3 regions of the Streptomyces sp. NPDC038707 genome follow, and region 3 is predicted to be linked to each of the others. Evidence: riboswitches for the same ligand, from Rfam matches in the RefSeq annotation. Region 3 holds a riboswitch; each other region holds the start of a gene.
The links. A riboswitch is a leader RNA that binds a small molecule or an ion and turns the genes downstream of it on or off. The one in region 3 is predicted to bind thiamine pyrophosphate.
Positions count from the first base shown of each region.

Region 1: linked by a shared signal. The riboswitch ahead of AB0E62_RS17500 (thiamine ABC transporter substrate-binding protein) and the one ahead of thiC (phosphomethylpyrimidine synthase ThiC) in region 3 are both predicted to bind thiamine pyrophosphate.
Region 2: linked by a shared signal. The riboswitch ahead of thiO (glycine oxidase ThiO) and the one ahead of thiC (phosphomethylpyrimidine synthase ThiC) in region 3 are both predicted to bind thiamine pyrophosphate.

Region 1 covers NZ_JBEZUP010000011.1:117,914-123,916, reverse strand. The annotation lists gene frr (ribosome recycling factor) at 1-35, shown strand, start outside; gene AB0E62_RS17515 (phosphatidate cytidylyltransferase) at 35-1,174, shown strand; gene AB0E62_RS17510 (cytochrome P450) at 1,638-2,810, shown strand; gene rlmN (23S rRNA (adenine(2503)-C(2))-methyltransferase RlmN) at 2,860-3,966, shown strand; TPP riboswitch at 3,990-4,097, shown strand; gene AB0E62_RS17500 (thiamine ABC transporter substrate-binding protein) at 4,181-5,254, shown strand; gene AB0E62_RS17495 (iron ABC transporter permease) at 5,302-6,003, shown strand, end outside.
Region 2 covers NZ_JBEZUP010000006.1:130,193-136,195, reverse strand. The annotation lists gene thiE (thiamine phosphate synthase) at 57-704, opposite strand; gene AB0E62_RS11100 (Rv2175c family DNA-binding protein) at 824-1,189, opposite strand; gene AB0E62_RS11095 (FAD-dependent oxidoreductase) at 1,298-2,530, opposite strand; gene AB0E62_RS11090 (hypothetical protein) at 2,563-2,913, opposite strand; TPP riboswitch at 2,967-3,077, shown strand; gene thiO (glycine oxidase ThiO) at 3,075-4,244, shown strand; gene thiS (sulfur carrier protein ThiS) at 4,241-4,453, shown strand; gene AB0E62_RS11075 (thiazole synthase) at 4,457-5,251, shown strand; gene pknB (Stk1 family PASTA domain-containing Ser/Thr kinase) at 5,378-6,003, shown strand, end outside.
Region 3 covers NZ_JBEZUP010000002.1:166,906-172,908, forward strand. The annotation lists gene AB0E62_RS03365 (metallophosphoesterase) at 1-662, shown strand, start outside; gene AB0E62_RS03370 (hypothetical protein) at 846-1,727, shown strand; gene thiC (phosphomethylpyrimidine synthase ThiC) at 1,819-3,603, opposite strand; TPP riboswitch at 3,596-3,773, opposite strand; gene AB0E62_RS03380 (YibE/F family protein) at 3,845-5,290, shown strand; gene AB0E62_RS03385 (SsgA family sporulation/cell division regulator) at 5,378-5,815, opposite strand; gene AB0E62_RS03390 (IclR family transcriptional regulator C-terminal domain-containing protein) at 5,915-6,003, opposite strand, start outside.

The sequences.
Region 1 (6,003 bases), on a different contig from region 3:
TCAAGCACAAGGAAGCGGAGCTGCTCGAAGTCTGATGAGCGACTCTTCCTGGGGAGCGCCGCCACCGGCGGGGCAGACCGGCTACTGGGGGCCCGCCGCGGGCGGGCCTCTCCAGGGGGCTGCCCCGGCGGGTCCCGCGTACGATGCGCCTGAGGCGCAGCAGACTCGCCCCATGCCCGTCGTGCCCGACGGCCCCGCGTACGGCTCGGACCAGGACGACGACCGGGGGGCCGCTCGGCTGGGCGGCCCCCTGTTCCGAGACGAGACGTTCCAGGCCCGGGAGCTCCCGGCCGAGACCCAGAACCCGGAGCCCATGTCCGACGTCCCGCAGCCGCCGCCGGCACCGGCGCCGCAGAAGAAGAGCGCGGGCCGGGACCTGGGCGCGGCCATAGGGGTCGGCGTCGGGCTCGGTGTGGTGATCGTCGCGTCCCTGTTCGTCGTCAAGGCCGTGTTCGTCGGCGTGATAGCGATCGCCGTCGTCGTCGGGCTGTGGGAGCTGACCAGCAGGCTCAAGGAGCGCAAGGAGATCAGGGCGCCGCTCGTGCCGCTCGCGGTGGGCGGTGCGGCCATGGTCGTCGCCGGCTATGTGCGCGGCGCGGAGGGCGCGTGGGTGGCCATGGCCCTCACCGCCCTGGCCACCCTGGTCTGGCGCATGACGGAACGTCCGGAGGGCTACCTCAAGGACGTCACGGCCGGTGTCTTCGCCGCGTTCTACGTGCCTTTCCTGGCGACCTTCGTGGCGCTGATGCTCGCCGCCGACGACGGTCCCTGGCGGGTGCTGACCTTCCTGCTGCTGACGGTCGTCAGCGACACCGGTGCCTATGCGGTCGGCTGGCGCTTCGGCAAGCACAAGCTCGCCCCGCGCATCAGCCCGGGCAAGACCCGCGAGGGCCTGCTGGGAGCGGTGCTGTTCGCGATGGTGGCGGGCGCGCTGTGCATGCAGTTCCTGATCGACGGCGGGGCCTGGTGGCAGGGCCTGCTGCTGGGGCTCGCGGTCGCGGCCAGCGCCACGCTGGGCGACCTCGGCGAATCCATGATCAAGCGGGACCTGGGCATCAAGGACATGGGCACCCTGCTCCCCGGTCACGGCGGCATCATGGACCGCCTGGACTCGCTGCTGCCGACGGCTCCGGTGGTGTGGCTGCTGATGGTGGTCTTCGTCGGCTCCGCGTGAGCGGTACGGCTTCCCGGCCCCCGTCCTGTGTCGCAGCAGGGCGGGGGCCGTCGTCGTGGCGGCGAGTCGCAGTGGTGAGTCGCAGCGGTGAGTCGTAGCCGTGAGCCGGGCCGCACCCGGATGCCGCAGCAGGAATCGGCGGTCCGGTGCCGTGCGCGGCAGACTCCTCACAGGGCGGCGGTCGCGCCGCCGCCCGGCGCCGCAGCAGGGAGTGTGCCCGATGCCCCTCGACCCCGCCCCCGCCTCCGCGTCCACCTGCCCGGCCTCCGGCTCAGCGTCCCCCGCCCGCGTCTCCGCCTGCCCGGCCCACGCCTCGGTGTGCCCGGCCTCCGTCTCCGCCTGCCCGGCCTCCGGACCGGCGTCCTCCGCCCGTGTCTCCACGGGCCCGGCCTCCGCCCCCGTTCCTGTTCTCGCGCGCGGGTGCCCCGGGCCCGGGGCCGTCCCGCCGGTGCGGTTCTGGCCTGTGGACGATCTGCCCGCGCTCGATCCCGATCCCTTCCTGGACGAGGTGGCGCGCGAGGAGCCGGTCGCGCGGATCCGGCTGCCGTACGGTGCCGGGTGGGCCTGGCTGGTCACCCGGTACGAAGACGTCCGCTTCGTCACCTCCGACCCGCGCTTCTCCCGGGAACGGGTCGCCCGGCGCGAGGTCACCACCATGCGGCCGGTGCCGGTCGCCTCGCGGACGGCCGGCCTCCAGTACATCGATCCGCCCCGGCACACCCGGCTGCGCCGGGTCGTAGCCCGCGCGTTCACCGGGCGGAGCATGCGGCGGCTGCGTCCGCTCGCCGAGCGCAGGGCCGCCGAACTGCTCGACGGAATGGCCCGCGCCGGAGCCCCGGCCGACCTCATGGAGCATCTGCACAACCCCTTCCCGCTCGCCGTGCTCCGCGACTTCCTCGGTGTGGCCGAGGAGGACCGGCAGGACTGGGCCGCGACCGGGGAGGCCCTGCTGTCGGCGGGCGCCGCGTCCGGGGAGCGGGCCCGCGAGGCCGCGAGGGAGACCCGGGAGCGGATCGCCGGACTGCTCCGGCGCCGCCGCGAGGAACCCCGGGAGGACCTGGCCGGAGTGCTGGCGCGGGCCGCCGCCGAGGGCGAGATCACCGACGAGGAGGCGGTCTCCCTCGCGATCGCCGTCCAGGTCAGCGGCGGCCACGCGGTCCGCAGCAACAGTGGTTCCATGATGTACGCGCTGCTCACCCACCCCGGCCACCTGGACCGGCTGCGCCGCGAGCCGGAGCTGCTGCCCCGGGCGGTGGAGGAGCTGTTCCGCTACGTCCCGCACCGCAACGGCGTCGGCATCCCCCGGATCGCCACCGAGGACGTCGAGGTGGCCGGCCGGCTGATCCGCGCCGGTGACGTGGTCTACAACGCCTACCTGGCCGCCAACCGCGACCCGGGCGTGTTCCCCGACCCCGGCACCCTGGACTTCGACCGGGAGCACCTCGCCCACCTGGCTTTCGGTCACGGCCCCCACCACTGCCTGGCCGCCGTGATGGCCCGCATGGAGGCCGAGGTCATGATCGGCGCCGTCCTGACCCGCTTCCCCGCCCTCCGGCTGGCCGTACCGCCCGGGCAGGTCGAGTTCCAACGGCGGGGCCTGATCCGCGGCCCGAGAACCCTGCCGGTCACCTGGTGAGAGCGGGCTTTCCGGGTCACCCGGTTGGATCTGCGACACTGGTTACGCCATGCCTAAGCCCGGAGAACTCACTTTCGTCGCGCCGCGCGGAGCCAAGAAGCCGCCGCGGCATCTCGCCGACCTCACGCCCGCCGAACGCAAGGACGCGGTGGCCGGGATCGGCGAGAAGCCGTTCCGTGCCAAGCAGCTCTCGCAGCACTACTTCGCGCGGTACGCGCACGACCCGGAGCAGTGGACCGACATCCCCGCCGGTTCGCGCGCCAAGCTCCGGGAAGCGCTGTTCCCGGAGCTGATGACCGTCGTCCGCCATCTGTCCACGGACGAGGGGACCACGCGCAAGACGCTGTGGCGGCTGTTCGACGGCACGCTGGTCGAGTCCGTGCTGATGCGGTACCCGGACCGGGTGACCATGTGCATCAGCTCGCAGGCCGGATGCGGGATGAACTGCCCGTTCTGCGCGACCGGACAGGCCGGGCTGGACCGGAACCTGTCCACCGCGGAGATCGTCCACCAGATCGTCGACGGCATGCGGGCGCTGCGGGACGGGGAAGTGCCCGGCGGGCCCGCGCGGCTGTCCAACATCGTCTTCATGGGGATGGGCGAGCCCCTCGCCAACTACAACCGGGTCGTCGGGGCCATCCGGGCGCTCACTGACCCCGCCCCGGACGGGCTGGGGCTCTCGCAGCGCGGGATCACTGTCTCGACCGTGGGTCTGGTGCCGGCCATCCACCGGTTCGCCGACGAGGGCTTCAAGTGCCGGCTGGCGATCTCCCTGCACGCCCCCGACGACGAGCTGCGCGACACCCTCGTCCCGGTGAACACGCGGTGGAAGGTGCGCGAGGTGCTGGACGCCGGATTCGAGTACACCGAGAAGTCGGGCCGCCGGCTGTCCATCGAGTACGCGCTGATCCGGGACATCAACGACCAGGCCTGGCGCGGCGACCGGCTCGGCCGGCTGCTCAAGGGCAAGCCCGTGCACGTCAACCTCATCCCGCTCAACCCCACCCCGGGGTCGAAGTGGACCGCGTCGCGGCCGGAGGACGAGAAGGCGTTCGTGGAGGCCATCGCCGCCCACGGGGTAGCCGTGACCATCCGGGACACGCGGGGTCAGGAGATCGACGGAGCCTGTGGTCAGCTCGCGGCCACCGAGCGGTAATCTGACCAGGTCCACACATCTTCATATTCCGACAGGGGAGCGCCACAGCGCTGAGAGTGCGGCAACCGGGCCGCAGACCCTCTGAACCTCGCCCAGGTCATTCTGGGTAGGAAGTTCGGTCACCACTCAAGCTGTTGCGCCCTGCCCGGGCCGCCCGCGCGGCGGTCCGGGCAGGGCCGCGTCTCTTCCTGGCCAACCCCCAGGAGGACATCCAGTGCACAACAAGACCCTCGTGGCCGTGGCGGCCGGGCTCGGCCTGCTCGCGCTGTCCGCGTGCGGTGCGTCCGGGTCCGGGTCGTCCGCGGACCCCAAGACCGTCACCCTCGTCAGCCACGACTCGTGGAGCGTCTCCAAGAGCGTCGTCAAGGACTTCGAGAAGCGGTCCGGGTACAAGCTCAGGGTCCTCAAGGACGGCGACGCCGGACAGGCCGTCAACAAGGCGATCCTCACCAAGGACAACCCGCAGGGCGACGTCTTCTTCGGCGTCGACAACACCCTGCTCTCCCGGGCCCTGGACAACGGACTGTTCCAGCCCTACGAGCCGAAGGGCGCCGGCTCCGTCCGGCCGGAGAACCGTGTCGACCAGGACAAGCACCGGGTCACGCCCGTCGACACCGGCGACATCTGCGTCAACTACGACAAGGCCTGGTTCAGCGCGCACAAGCTGACCCCGCCCGAGTCCTTCGCCGACCTCGCCAAGCCGGCGTACAAGAACCTCCTCGTCACCGAGAACGCGGCCACCTCCTCGCCGGGCCTCGGCTTCCTGCTCGGCAGCGCCGCGAAGTTCGGCGACCAGGGCTGGCCGGGCTACTGGAAGAAGCTCGAGGCCAACGGCGTGAAGGTCGTCGACGGCTGGGAGCAGGCCTACTACCAGGAGTTCTCCGGGTCCTCCGAGGGCAGGAAGGCAGGCGGCGACCGGCCGCTGGTGGTCTCGTACGCCTCCTCGCCGCCCGCCGAGGTGATCTACGCCAAGAAGCGGCCCGCCACCGCCCCGACCGGGGTGGCCTACGGCACCTGCTTCCGGCAGACCGAGTACGCCGGGCTGCTGAGCAACGCGAAGAACCCCGAGGGCGGCAAGGCGTTCCTCGACTTCCTGCTCACCCGGGAGTTCCAGCAGGACATGCCGCTGAACATGTTCGTCTACCCGGTCGTGGAGGGAGCCGCCGTACCCGCCGACTTCACCGAGTACGGCCCGGCCGCCAAGGACCCCGAGACCCTGGCCCCCGACAAGATCGCCGCCAACCGCGACCAGTGGGTCTCCTCGTGGACGTCGCTCGTACTGAAGTGACCGCCAAGGCGCGGGACCGGCGCGGGAGCGCGGCTCGGCTCGGGCTGATGGCCCTGCCCGTCGCGTTCTTCGCGCTGTTCTTCGCCTGGCCCGTCGCCGCGATCGTCACCCGCGGGCTGAAGGCGGACGGCACGTGGCACCTCGGGCGGATCGCGGACGTCGTCACCCGCCCGGACATCCGGCACGTGCTGTGGTTCACCACCTGGCAGGCGCTCGCCTCCACCGCGCTGACCCTGCTGCTCGCCCTGCCCGCCGCCTATGTCTTCGCCCGGTACGACTTCCCCGGCAGGGGGGTGCTGCGGGCCGTCGTCACCGTGCCGTTCGTGCTGCCGACCGTCGTCGCCGGCAGCGCCTTCCTGGCCCTGCTCGGACGCGGCGGCCTGCTGGACGAGCTGTGGGGAGTACGGCTCGACACCACGGTGTGGGCGATCCTGCTCGCCCATGTCTTCTTCAACTACGCGGTCGTCGTCCGCACGGTCGGCGGGCTGTGGGCCCAGCTCGACCCCCGGCAGGAGGAGGCCGCCCGGATGCTCGGCGCCTCCCCGCTGACGGCCTGGCGCCGGGTCACCCTGCCGGCGCTCGGTCCCGCCGTGGCCGCCGCCGCCCTGATGGTGTTCCTGTTCACCTTCACCTCCTTCGGCGTGGTCCAGATCCTCGGCGGCCCCACCTTCTCCACCATCGAGGTGGAGATCTACCGGCAGACCTCCGAGGTCTTCGACCTGACCACGGCCGCCGTCCTCACCCTCGTC
Region 2 (6,003 bases), on a different contig from region 3:
TGTCGGACCGCTGTCCACCCCTTGGACAGATTCCGGAACGGGGACCCGGCGGGTTCCTACGCCTGCCGCAGCCGCTTCGCGAACTCCGCCGCCGCCGCGCCGGGGTCGTCCGCCTCGGTGATCGCGCGGACCACGACCACCCGGCGGGCACCCGCGTCCAGCACCTCGTCCAGGTTGCCCAGGTCGATGCCGCCGATGGCGAACCAGGGGCGGTCGGTGCCGAGGCCCGCCGTGTAGCGGACCAGACCGAGGCCGGGGGCGTGGCGGCCGGGCTTGGTGGGGGTGGGCCAGCAGGGGCCGGTGCAGAAGTAGTCCACGCCGTCCTGGACGGCCGCGGCGGCGGCCTCCCGCTCGGCGTGCGTGGAGCGGCCGATCAGCACCCCGTCGCCGAGGATCGCGCGGGCCGCGGGGACCGGCAGGTCGCCCTGGCCGAGGTGCAGCACACCGGCGCGGGCCGCGTGGGCGATGTCGGCCCGGTCGTTGACCGCGAGCAGCTTGCCGTGCCGGGCGCAGGCGTCGGCGAAGACCTCCAGGTGCTCCAGCTCCTCGGCGGCCTCCATGCCCTTGTCGCGCAGCTGCACGATGTCGACGCCGCCGGCCAGCACCGCGTCCAGGAACTCGGGCAGGTCGCCCTGGCGCTTGCGGGCGTCCGTGCAGAGGTACAGGCGGGCGTCGGCGAGCGCGGCGCGGGCGGTGTCGGACATGCGTGGGTCCCCCCGTGGTCGGTGTCCCTAGGTGGTCTTCGGCGGTGGTGTCCGGGCGCCGTCCCCGGCGGTGGTGTGCGGGCGGAGGGCCCGCACACCACCTCGTGCGGCGGGCCGGCTCAGACGGCGAGCGCCTGGGCGCGGCGCTTCACCTCCGTGCCGCGATTCTCGCTCAGGGCCTGTGCGGGGGTGCCGGGCAGGGTCGGGTCGGGGGTGAAAAGCCACTCGATCATCTCTTCGACCGTGAAGCCGTCGTCCCGCAGCAGCGTCAGGGTCCCTGACAGGCCCTTGACCACCTTGTCCCCGTCGATGAAGGCGGCGGGCACGTGCAGCGCCCGGTTCTCGCCCCGGCGTACGGCGATGAGCTGGCCCTCCTTGACCAGCTGCCTCACGCGCGTCACCTCGACGCCGAGCATCTCGGCGATGTCGGGAAGGGTGAGCCAGGCGGGGACGAGAGCATCGATCTTTGCGTCAATCTCGGTCACAGCACCTAGGGTAGGCGCTCCGCCGGTTCCGCCGCGATGTGTCGTCGGCCGTCCGCGGGTGCGTTGTGGCTGGTCGGGCCGCTTCCCGGGGCCTTTGGGGGCGCTCCCTCAGCCGGCCGTGGCCTCCTTGAGGGGCTTCGCCGGGTCCGCCAGGGCCGCCACGTCCATGATCCGGCCCGCCTCGATCAGCCGGCGGCCCTGGGCCAGGTCGCGGGGGCGGCCCACGGCCAGCAGCGCCACCAGGCGGCCGTCGCACAGCCAGCACACCGTCCAGGACGGTCCCGCCGGGTCGCCGCGCCACACCGTGCGGTCGCCCGCGGTGTGGTGGCCGGCGTACTGCACGAACCGGCCGAACTGCTCCGACCAGAAGTAGGGCACCGGGTCGTAGACCGCCGGAGCCTCGCCGAGGATGTCCGCGGCGACCGTGCGGGCGCCTTGGAGGGCGTTGTCCCAGTGGTGGACCAGGAGCCGTTCGCCGTAGCGGGCCGAGGGGAAGGACGCGCAGTCCCCGACGGCGTACACGTCCGGTACGGAGGTGCGCAGCCGGTCGTCGGCGAGGACCTCGCCGTGCGCGCCCAGCTCGATGCCGGAGCCGGCCAGCCAGGCGGTGGCGGGGCGGGCGCCGATGCCGACGACGACGGCGCCCGCGGGCAGCCGGGTGCCGTCGGCGAGCAGCACCGCGCCGGGTTCGACCCGGTCCACGCGCGCGTGGGTGCGCAGGCCGACGCCCGCGTCGGCGTACCAGCCGGCCATGGGCGCGGCGACCTCGGCGGGCAGGGCGCCGGCCAGCGGGTGGCCGGCGGCCTCCACGACGGTGACCGCGCAGCCCGCCCCGCGGGCGGCGGTGGCGAACTCGGCGCCGATCCAGCCGGCGCCCACCACCACGACGTCGTGCTGCCGGGCGAGGACGGGGCGCAGCCGTGCGGCGTCGTCCAGGGTGCGCAGCAGGTGCACGCCGGGCACGCCCTCGGCGCCGGGCAGGTTGACCGGCGCGGCGCCGGTGGCGAGGACCAGCACGTCGTAGGGGACGACACCGTGCTCGGTGTCCAGTTCGCGCGCGGCGGGCCTGAGGCCGTACACCTCGCAGCCGAGCCGCAGTTCGACGCCGAGGGACTCGAAGTCCACGTCGAAGGCGGAGCCCTCGGCCGTGCCGAGCAGCACCGCCTTCGACAGCGGCGGCCGGTCGTACGGCTGGTGCGGTTCGGCGCCGATGACGGTGACCGGGCCCTTGAAGCCCTGTTCCCGCAGGGCGACCGCGGTCTGCACCCCGGCCATGCCCGCGCCGACGACGACCACGCGCCGCTCCTGTGCCGTGTCCTCGTGCGGTGTCTGCTCGCTCACGCGATCACCATAGACACATGACGGAACGTCAGTCAGCGGGCGTGCTCGGTGACCTGTTCCACAACGCTGGTGCCGGAGCCCGGCGCGGACTCCCACTCCCAGGTCTCCGCCAGCCGCAGCCGGCCGTCCGCCAGCTCCTCGACCGTGGACACACAGTGCCCGGAGGCGGTCGTCCCGTCGGTCCTGAGCTGCACGTACCGGAAGTCCAGCCGGTCCCCCGCGCGGGTGCCGACCAGATGGCCGCGTACGACGTCACCGCCCGCGTACTCGGCCCAGACGGCGCCGTCCCGCTCGTGGTAGGCGAACCGGGTGCTGGTGCCCACCTGCCCCGGGGCCTGGTCCGACACAGGGGCGAAGAAGAGTCCGTCGAGCGAACGGGCCATGGAACGGGGCTCCCTTACGGGTGAGGAGGGCGGCGGGCTAGGGTGGCCACCGTACAAGCACTCGCGGGAGCCCGGACGACCGGGCTGAGAGGGAGGCTCGCGGCCTCCGACCGTACGAACCTGATCCGGGTCATGCCGGCGAAGGGAGGGGCTCACCGCCCATGTCGTCACGTACGTCCGACGTCCTCGTCATCGGGGGCGGAATCATCGGCCTGGTCACGGCCTGGCGCGCGGCACAGCGCGGGCTGGCCACGGCCGTCGTGGACCCCGAGCCCGGGGGCGGCGCCGCGCAGGTGGCGGCCGGGATGCTGGCCGCGGTCACCGAGCTGCACTACGGCGAGGAGACCCTGCTCGGCCTGAACCTGGCGTCCGCGCGCCGCTATCCCGCGTTCGCGGCCGAGCTGACCGAGCTGACCGGCCATGACCTCGGCTACCGCCGCTGCGGCACCCTCGCCGTCGCGCTGGACGCCGACGACCGCGCCCACCTGCGCGACCTGCACGCCCTCCAGCAGCGCTGCGGCCTGGAGGCGGAGTGGCTGACCGGGCGGGAGTGCCGGCGCCTGGAGCCGATGCTGGCGCCGGGGGTGCGCGGCGGGCTGCGGGTCGACGGTGACCACCAGATCGACCCGCGACGGCTGGCGGCGGCCCTGGTCGTCGCCTGCGAGCGGTCCGGGGTGGTGTTCCACCGGGTCCGGGCCGAGCGCCTGGACGTGGCCGGGGACCGGGCCACCGGTTGCACCACGGCCGACGGGACGGCGCTGCGCGCGGAGCGGGTGGTGCTCGCCGCGGGCAGCCTGAGCGGGCGGCTCGCGGGCGTGCCGCGGGAGGTGCTGCCTCCGGTGCGGCCGGTCAAGGGGCAGGTGCTGCGGCTGACCGTGCCGCCCCGGTACGCGCCGTTCCTCAGCCGGACCGTACGGGCCGTGGTGCGCGGCGGCCCGCTGTACCTGGTGCCCCGGGAGAACGGGGAACTGGTCGTCGGCGCCACCAGCGAGGAGCTGGGCTGGGACACCACGGTCACCGCCGGGGGCGTGTACGAGCTGCTGCGCGACGCCCATGAGCTGGTGCCCGGCATCACCGAACTGCCGCTCACCGAGACCCGGGCCGGACTGCGCCCCGGCTCCCCCGACAACGCGCCGCTGCTCGGCCCGTCCGCCCTGGCCGGACTGCTGCTGGCCACCGGGCACTACCGCAACGGGGTGCTGCTGACGCCGGTCACCGGGGACGCGCTGGCGCACGCCCTGGTCACCGGTGACCTTCCCGAAGAGGCGCGTCCGTTCACTCCCCGGCGCTTCGGTGCCGCACCCATGGAACAGCTGGAGCAGCCCGTATGAGCATCTCCGTCACCATCTCCGTCAACGGCGAACCCCGCCGTGTCGCCCCGGGCACCGCGCTGGACGCGCTGGTGCGCACCCTCACGGCGGCGCCGCGCGGGGTGGCCGCCGCCGTCAACGAGACCGTCGTCCCGCGCACGCAGTGGGCGACGACCGCGCTCGCCGAGGGCGACCGCGTCGAAGTCCTCACCGCCGTACAGGGAGGCTGAGCCATGGCCGACGATCCCCTGGTCCTCGGAGACCTCACCTTCTCCTCCCGGCTGATCATGGGCACGGGCGGGGCGCCCAGCCTGGAGGTGCTGGAGCGGGCGCTGGTCGCCTCCGGCACGGAGCTGACGACGGTCGCGATGCGCCGGGTGGACCCCTCGGTGCACGGTTCGGTGCTGTCGGTGCTGGAGAAGCTCGGCATCCGGGTGCTGCCGAACACGGCCGGCTGTTTCACCGCCGGCGAGGCCGTGCTGACCGCGCGGCTGGCCCGGGAGGCGCTGGGCACCGACCTGGTCAAGCTGGAGGTCATCGCCGACGAGCGGACCCTGCTGCCGGACCCGGTGGAGACGCTGGAGGCGGCGGAGACGCTGGTCGACGACGGGTTCACGGTGCTGCCGTACACCAACGACGACCCGGTACTGGCGCGCCGGCTGGAGGACGTGGGGTGCGCCGCCGTCATGCCGCTCGGCTCGCCGATCGGGTCGGGGCTCGGGATCCGCAACCCGCACAACTTCCAGCTGATCGTGGAGCACGCGCGCGTGCCGGTGATCCTGGACGCGGGGGCCGGTACGGCGTCCGACGTGGCGCTGGCGATGGAGCTGGGGTGCGCCGGGGTGATGCTGGCGTCGGCGGTGACCCGGGCGCAGGAGCCGGAGCTGATGGCGGCGGCGATGCGGCACGCGGTGGAGGGCGGCCGGCTGGCCCGGCTGGCGGGCCGGATCCCGCGCAGGTACCTCGCCGAGGCGTCGTCCCCTACGGAGGGCCTGGCCCGGCTGGATCCGGAGCGGCCGGCGTTCTAGTACCCCGCCCTAGTCCCCCGCCGGGGGCGGGGCCGCGCGTGTGCCGCGTCACAGGTCGGCTTCAGTACCGGTGCCGGCCGCGACGGGCGGGCGGGGCCGGCGGCCGGTCCTCGTAGACTCGCCTGCGTGGATACGACCCTTCAGGACCCCCTCGTCGGGCAGGTGCTCGACGGCCGGTACCGCGTCGACGCGCGGATCGCGGCGGGCGGGATGGCCACGGTCTACCGGGCCCTGGACACCCGCCTGGACCGCGTGCTCGCGCTGAAGGTGATGCACCCGGCGCTCGCCGCCGACGGGGCCTTCGTCGAGCGGTTCATCCGGGAGGCGAAGTCGGTCGCCCGGCTCGACCACCCCAACGTGGTGCAGGTCTTCGACCAGGGCACCGACGGGTCGTACGTCTACCTGGCGATGGAGTACATCGCCGGCTGCACCCTGCGGGACGTGCTGCGCGAGCGCGGGGCCGTGCAGCCGCGCGCCGCGCTGGACATCCTGGAACCGGTGCTCGCCGCGCTCGGCGCCGCCCACCTGGCCGGGTTCGTGCACCGCGACATGAAGCCCGAGAACGTGCTGATCGGCGACGACGGCCGGGTCAAGGTGGCCGACTTCGGGCTGGTGCGTTCCGTGGACACGGTGACCAGTACGACGGGCGCCGTGCTCGGCACCGTCTCCTATCTCGCGCCGGAGCAGATCGAGCAGGGCACCACCGACCCGCGCGTCGACGTGTACGCGTGCGGTGTGGTGCTGTACGAGAT
Region 3 (6,003 bases):
GCATCGGCGTCATCGACCTGGTCATGCGGCTGTCCGCCGAGGCCGCCGCGGCAGGCGGCTACTGCAAGGCCCTCATGGGCAACCACGAGCTGCTGCTGCTCGGCGCCAAGCGGTTCGGCGACACCCCCGTCAACTCCGGGGCGGGCACCGCCACCTTCCAGGCGGCCTGGCTGCTCAACGGCGGCCAGAAGACCGACATGGACCGCCTCCAGGACCACCATCTGCAGTGGATGGCCCGTCTCGACGCCGTGGAGGTGGTCGACGGCTATCTGCTCGTCCACTCCGACACGACCGCCTACCTGGACTACGGCGACTCCATCGAGGCGGTCAACGACACCGTCCGCGAGACGCTGACCCGTAACGACGCCGACGAGGTCTGGGACCTGTTCCGCAAGTTCACCAAGCGCTTCTCCTTCCGCGACGAGGGCGGCGCCGACGCCGTGCGTTCCCTCCTCGACACGTACGGCGGCACACGCGTCGTCCACGGACACAGCCCCATCCCCTACCTCCTCGGCGAGGTCGGCTCCGAGGACGGCGAGGAGGGCACCGGCCCGGCCGTCGAGGGCCCGCACATCTACGCCGACGGGCTCGCCATCGCCATGGACGGCGGAGTGACCATGGCCGGGAAGCTGCTGGTCCAGCAACTTCCCCTGAACAACTGACGCTTCCCCCGGGCAGGCGTCCTCCGAGACCGCGTACGCGCAGGCCGGAGCGCAATTTCCGGCAATCCCCTGTCACCGTGCGCCGTCACGGCTCTACCATCGGCTTGTCCGTAGCAGGCTCCCCTCCGTTTCTGCCCGACGGCAGGCGACGCGCGAGCCCCAAGCCCTACGGAGCATCGGGGGATGCAGATGAACAGCGTTCCGCAGCATCTGAAAAGCGAGGAACTCCGGGAATTCGAGCGACTGCTCGACGAGGTGCTGCACTCCGCGCCGCACCGACCGGAACTGGCCGCCGTCGCACGGCGGCTGACGATCACACAACTGCGCGCCATCGCGCTCGACGCCTCCGCCCTGATCACGGCGGCGGCCGCGGCCGAGTACCGGCACTACGCCGAACTCCGTGACGCGCGGGGCCAGGCGGCGCTGTCCGCCCCGGCGAGCGGCATCGACTCCGCCACTCCGGGTCCTGGTTCCCCCGCGCGGGACCAGTCCGGCGCGACCGGCGCAGCCGCGGAGGACACCGGCGCGGGCGCCGCCGCGGTCATCGCCGTGCTGGCACCCGTCCTCTCCGGGACGGCGGCGGCGATCTTCCTGCTCGTCGGCTACGTCCTGCGGGCGCTGAGCTCCGGGCACGCCCTCGCCCGCACCCTGCTCGCCACCGGCTGGGTGTTCGGCGCGCTGACCGCGGCGACGGCCCTCGTCGCCGCCGCGGGACTCCTGCTCGCGGCCCTGCGCCACCGCACTCCGGCGGACGCCCGTGCCCGGGACACGGCGGGCGAGAAGCAACTGGAGGATGCCAGAGAGGCCTGGCGGAACGCCCTGCTGGAGCGGGGCATCCTGCCCTTCCTCCAGGAGGCCCTGGCCGACTCCGGCCCGGCCGGCGCACACCATCCGGCACCGCCGGCACCGACCGGCCGCATCCCGCACCTGGGCTACGGCCGGCCCGGCTTCAGCAGCCCCGGCGACGGCACGGGACCCGGCCGCCCCAGTTACACCAGCCCCGACTACACCAGCCCCGACTACACGAGCCCGGACTTCGGCGGCCCGGAACACCGGCCCGAATAGCCGGCCGCACACCGGCGCGGCCGGGCCGCGCACAGGAATCCGGCCGCGCACCGCGTCAGTCCGGACGACGCGGTGCGCTCATGGCGGCGGTTCAGTCGGCGATGGGCAGATACACCCGGTTGCCGGCCGCCGCGAACTCCTTCGACTTCTGGGCCATGCCCTCCTCGATCTCGGCCCGGTTGCCACCGTGCTCCCGCCTGATGTCCTGCGAGATCTTCATGCTGCAGAACTTCGGACCGCACATGGAGCAGAAGTGGGCCGTCTTGGCGGGCTCGGCCGGCAGGGTCTCGTCGTGGAACTCCCGCGCCGTTTCGGGGTCCAGGGCGAGGTTGAACTGGTCCTCCCACCGGAACTCGAAGCGGGCGTCGGACAGCGCGTCGTCCCACTCCTGCGCACCGGGATGGCCCTTGGCAAGGTCCGCCGCGTGCGCGGCGATCTTGTAGGTGATGACGCCCGTCTTGACGTCGTCCCGGTTGGGCAGACCCAAGTGCTCCTTGGGCGTGACGTAGCAGAGCATCGCCGTGCCCCACCAGGCGATCATCGCGGCACCGATGCCGGAGGTGATGTGGTCGTACGCCGGCGCGACGTCCGTGGTCAGCGGGCCGAGCGTATAGAACGGAGCTTCATCACAGATCTCCTGCTGAAGGTCGATGTTCTCCTTGATCTTGTGCATCGGGACGTGCCCGGGGCCCTCGATCATCGTCTGTACGTCAAAACGCCTGGCGATCCGGTTGAGTTCCCCGAGCGTCCGCAACTCCGCGAACTGGGCCTCGTCGTTGGCGTCCGCGATCGAACCCGGCCGCAGGCCGTCACCCAGCGAGTACGTGACGTCGTAGGCGGCGAGGATCTCGCACAGCTCCTCGAAGTTCTCGTACAGAAACGACTCTTTGTGGTGCGCCAGGCACCACGCGGCCATGATGGAGCCGCCGCGCGAGACGATGCCGGTCTTGCGGTTGGCCGTGAGCGGGACGTACGCCAGCCGGACACCCGCGTGGACGGTCATGTAGTCCACGCCCTGCTCGGCCTGCTCGATGACCGTGTCCTTGTAGATCTCCCAGGTCAGTTCCTCGGCCTTGCCGTCGACCTTCTCCAGCGCCTGGTAGAGCGGCACCGTGCCGATGGGGACGGGGGAGTTGCGCAGCACCCACTCACGGGTGGTGTGGATGTTGCGGCCGGTGGACAGGTCCATGACCGTGTCGGCACCCCAGCGGGTCGCCCAGGTCATCTTCTCGACCTCCTCCTCGATGGAGGACGTCACCGCCGAGTTCCCGATATTGGCGTTCACCTTCACCAGGAACCGCTTGCCGATGATCATCGGCTCGATCTCCGGGTGATTGATGTTGGCCGGCAGCACGGCCCGCCCCGCCGCGATCTCTTCGCGGACCACCTCGGGCGACACGTTCTCCCGGACGGCCACGAACTCCATCTCCGGGGTGATCTCGCCCCGGCGGGCGTACGCGAGCTGTGTCACCGCCTGACCGGGACGTCCCCGTCGCGGCTGACGCGGGCGTCCGGGGAAGACCGCGTCCAGGTTGCGCAGTCCGCCGCGCGGTGAGGTGTGCTTGATCCCGTCGTCCTCCGGACGGACGGGGCGGCCCGGGTACTCCTCCGTGTCGCCGCGCGCGATGATCCAGTTCTCTCGCAGCGGCGGCAGGCCCCTGCGGACGTCGGTCTCGACAAGTGGATCGGTGTACGGGCCCGATGTGTCGTACAGCGTGACCGACTGCCCGTTGGTGAGGTGCACCTGACGGACCGGCACCCGGAGGTCGGGGCGCGAGCCCTCGACGTACGCCTTGTGCCAGCCGATGGACTTCCCGGCCTCCGTGGACTTCTCGTCCTGAGCGGAGACAGGCGTGCGTGCGTCCTTGTTGGTCATGAGACCTACTCCCTACGCCGGCATTACCCGGTAACAGGTTCGGCGGTCGACGCAGCGGTGTCCGTCGGTCGATGTTTCCCGCGGAACATCGCTCGTTCCACGTGAAACATCGCGTCCACGGAGGTCAGCGCCCTCTCAGCCCGGTGCTCCGAGCTCCCGCGTGTGCAAAGGTGCCTCCACGCTAGCGCCATGTAGGGCGCGGTGAACAGTGGGCCCCCTGCGTTCTTGGGATGATCGGGCGGTGACCAGCATGGAGCAGCACCCCTACCAGCCCCCCGAGCCGCACCGCGCGGCCGGCTCCGAACAGGGCACCGGGCGCGGCCACGAGGCGCCCGGAAGCGGTCAGGAGGCCGCGCCGGAGCACGGTCACGCGCACGGTCACAGCCACAGCCACAGCCACGGCCCGGCGGCTCCCGTCTCCCAGCATCTGCGCAAGGTCATCGCGGCGATCCTGGTCCCGTTCACCGCGGCGGTCCTGGTCGGCCTCGTAGTGCTCTGGCCCGGACAGGCCCCGGCCCACAAGCGCACCGGCGTCGGCTTCGACCGGCAGACGCAGCAGGCCACGGTCACCCGAGTCGTCGAGCTGAGCTGCGCCTCGGCGAACGCCTCCGGTGTCCCCCCGACCGGCGACACCTCCACCGCAGAGGGCAGTTCGGCACAGCAGCGGGCCGACGGCACGTGCAAGAAGGCCACCATCCGGGTCGACACCGGCAAGGACCAGGGCCGTACCTTCACCGAGATCGTGCAGCCGGACCAGTCACGCCAGCTCCACCAGGGCGAGAAGGTCGTGGTCGCCTACGAGCCCGCGGCCCCGAAGAACCTGCAGTACGCGGTGACCGATGTGAACCGGCAGTTCCCCATGATGCTGCTCGCGGGGGTCTTCGCGGTCGCCGTGGTCCTGGTGGGCCGTCTCCGCGGTGTCATGGCGCTGGTCGCGCTGGCCGTCAGCTTCCTGGTGCTGACGCTGTTCATCCTGCCCGCGATCCTCGAGGGTTCGAACCCGCTGCTGGTGGCCGTCGTCGGGTCGAGCGCCATCATGCTGATCGCCCTGTACCTGTGTCACGGCCTGTCGGCCCGTACGTCGGTGGCGGTGCTCGGCACGCTGACATCGCTGGCGCTGATCGGTGTGCTCGGCTCCCTGTTCATCGGCTGGGCCGCGCTGACCGGCAACACGGACGACAACACCGGCCTGATCCACGGCCTGTATCCGTCGATCGACATGAGCGGTCTGCTGCTGGCCGGGGTCATCATCGGTTCGCTCGGTGTCCTGGACGATGTGACGGTGACCCAGACGTCCGCGGTCTGGGAGCTGCACGAGGCGAATCCGTCGATGGGCTGGCGCGGGCTGTACCGGGCGGGCATCCGGATCGGCCGCGACCACATCGCGTCCGTGGTCAACACCCTGGTGCTGGCCTACGCCGGCGCCGCGCTGCCGTTGCTGCTGCTGTTCTCGATCGCGCAGAGCAGCGTCGGTACCGTGGCCAACAGCGAGCTGGTGGCCGAGGAGATCGTGCGCACGCTGGTGGGTTCGATCGGCCTGGTCGCCTCGGTCCCGGTCACCACGGCGCTGGCCGCGCTGGTCGTGTCCGCCGACCGGACCGCCCCGGGCGCCGGGGCGGCCGGGGCTCCCCTCGGGGTCCGCGCCTCGCCGGTGCGCGGCGGCCGGGGCCGGCGCCGGAAGCGGTGAGCGCCGACGGGACCGGCGCCCGTCGCGCAGAAGCGTTCCTGCGCAGCCCCGCCCGGGACCGGCGGAGCACCCCCGTGCCGTGACACCTCAGCCGGCGCTCTGCTCCTCGGCGAGGATGCGGTCCAGCGCCTCGTCCAGATGCGCGTCGAAGTCGGCGAGTGCGCCTTCCTGACCGAGTGGCACCAGCTTGTCCGTGCGGTCGAGGAAGGCCACGAGCGGGGGCGTCGACGAGCGGAAGAGGGCGTGGTCGCCGCCGACCTGAAGACGGATCAGCACCTCGCCCAGCACCTCGGAATCGGCGGGGGAGATGCGCACGTCTCCCTCCCCGCACGGACGGCCGACTCCGTCGACCAGCAGCTCGCGCCCGAAGGCCCAGGTCACGGGGGCGTCGCCGGGCAGATGAAAGGTGAGCCGCACGGCATACGGATCACTGGTCTCGTAGCGCAACTCCACCGGGATGCGGAAGGAGAGCTCCTCGGACACGAGAAAACTCATCATGACTTCTGCCTGTACGGACTCGCGCATTGACTACCCCGTCATATGACGTCGACTGGCCGGGATCGATCCCTCTGACCGTGCTCAAATCTTGCTGAACGTACACGATGAATTACAAGGAGTGAGTTTTCAGATACTGATAGAGAGTGTGAGCGACCCCAGATGGCGCCCCATCTCCGTCTGCAGCCGACGGGCCGCGGGCAGCAGCCGGTCGGCCT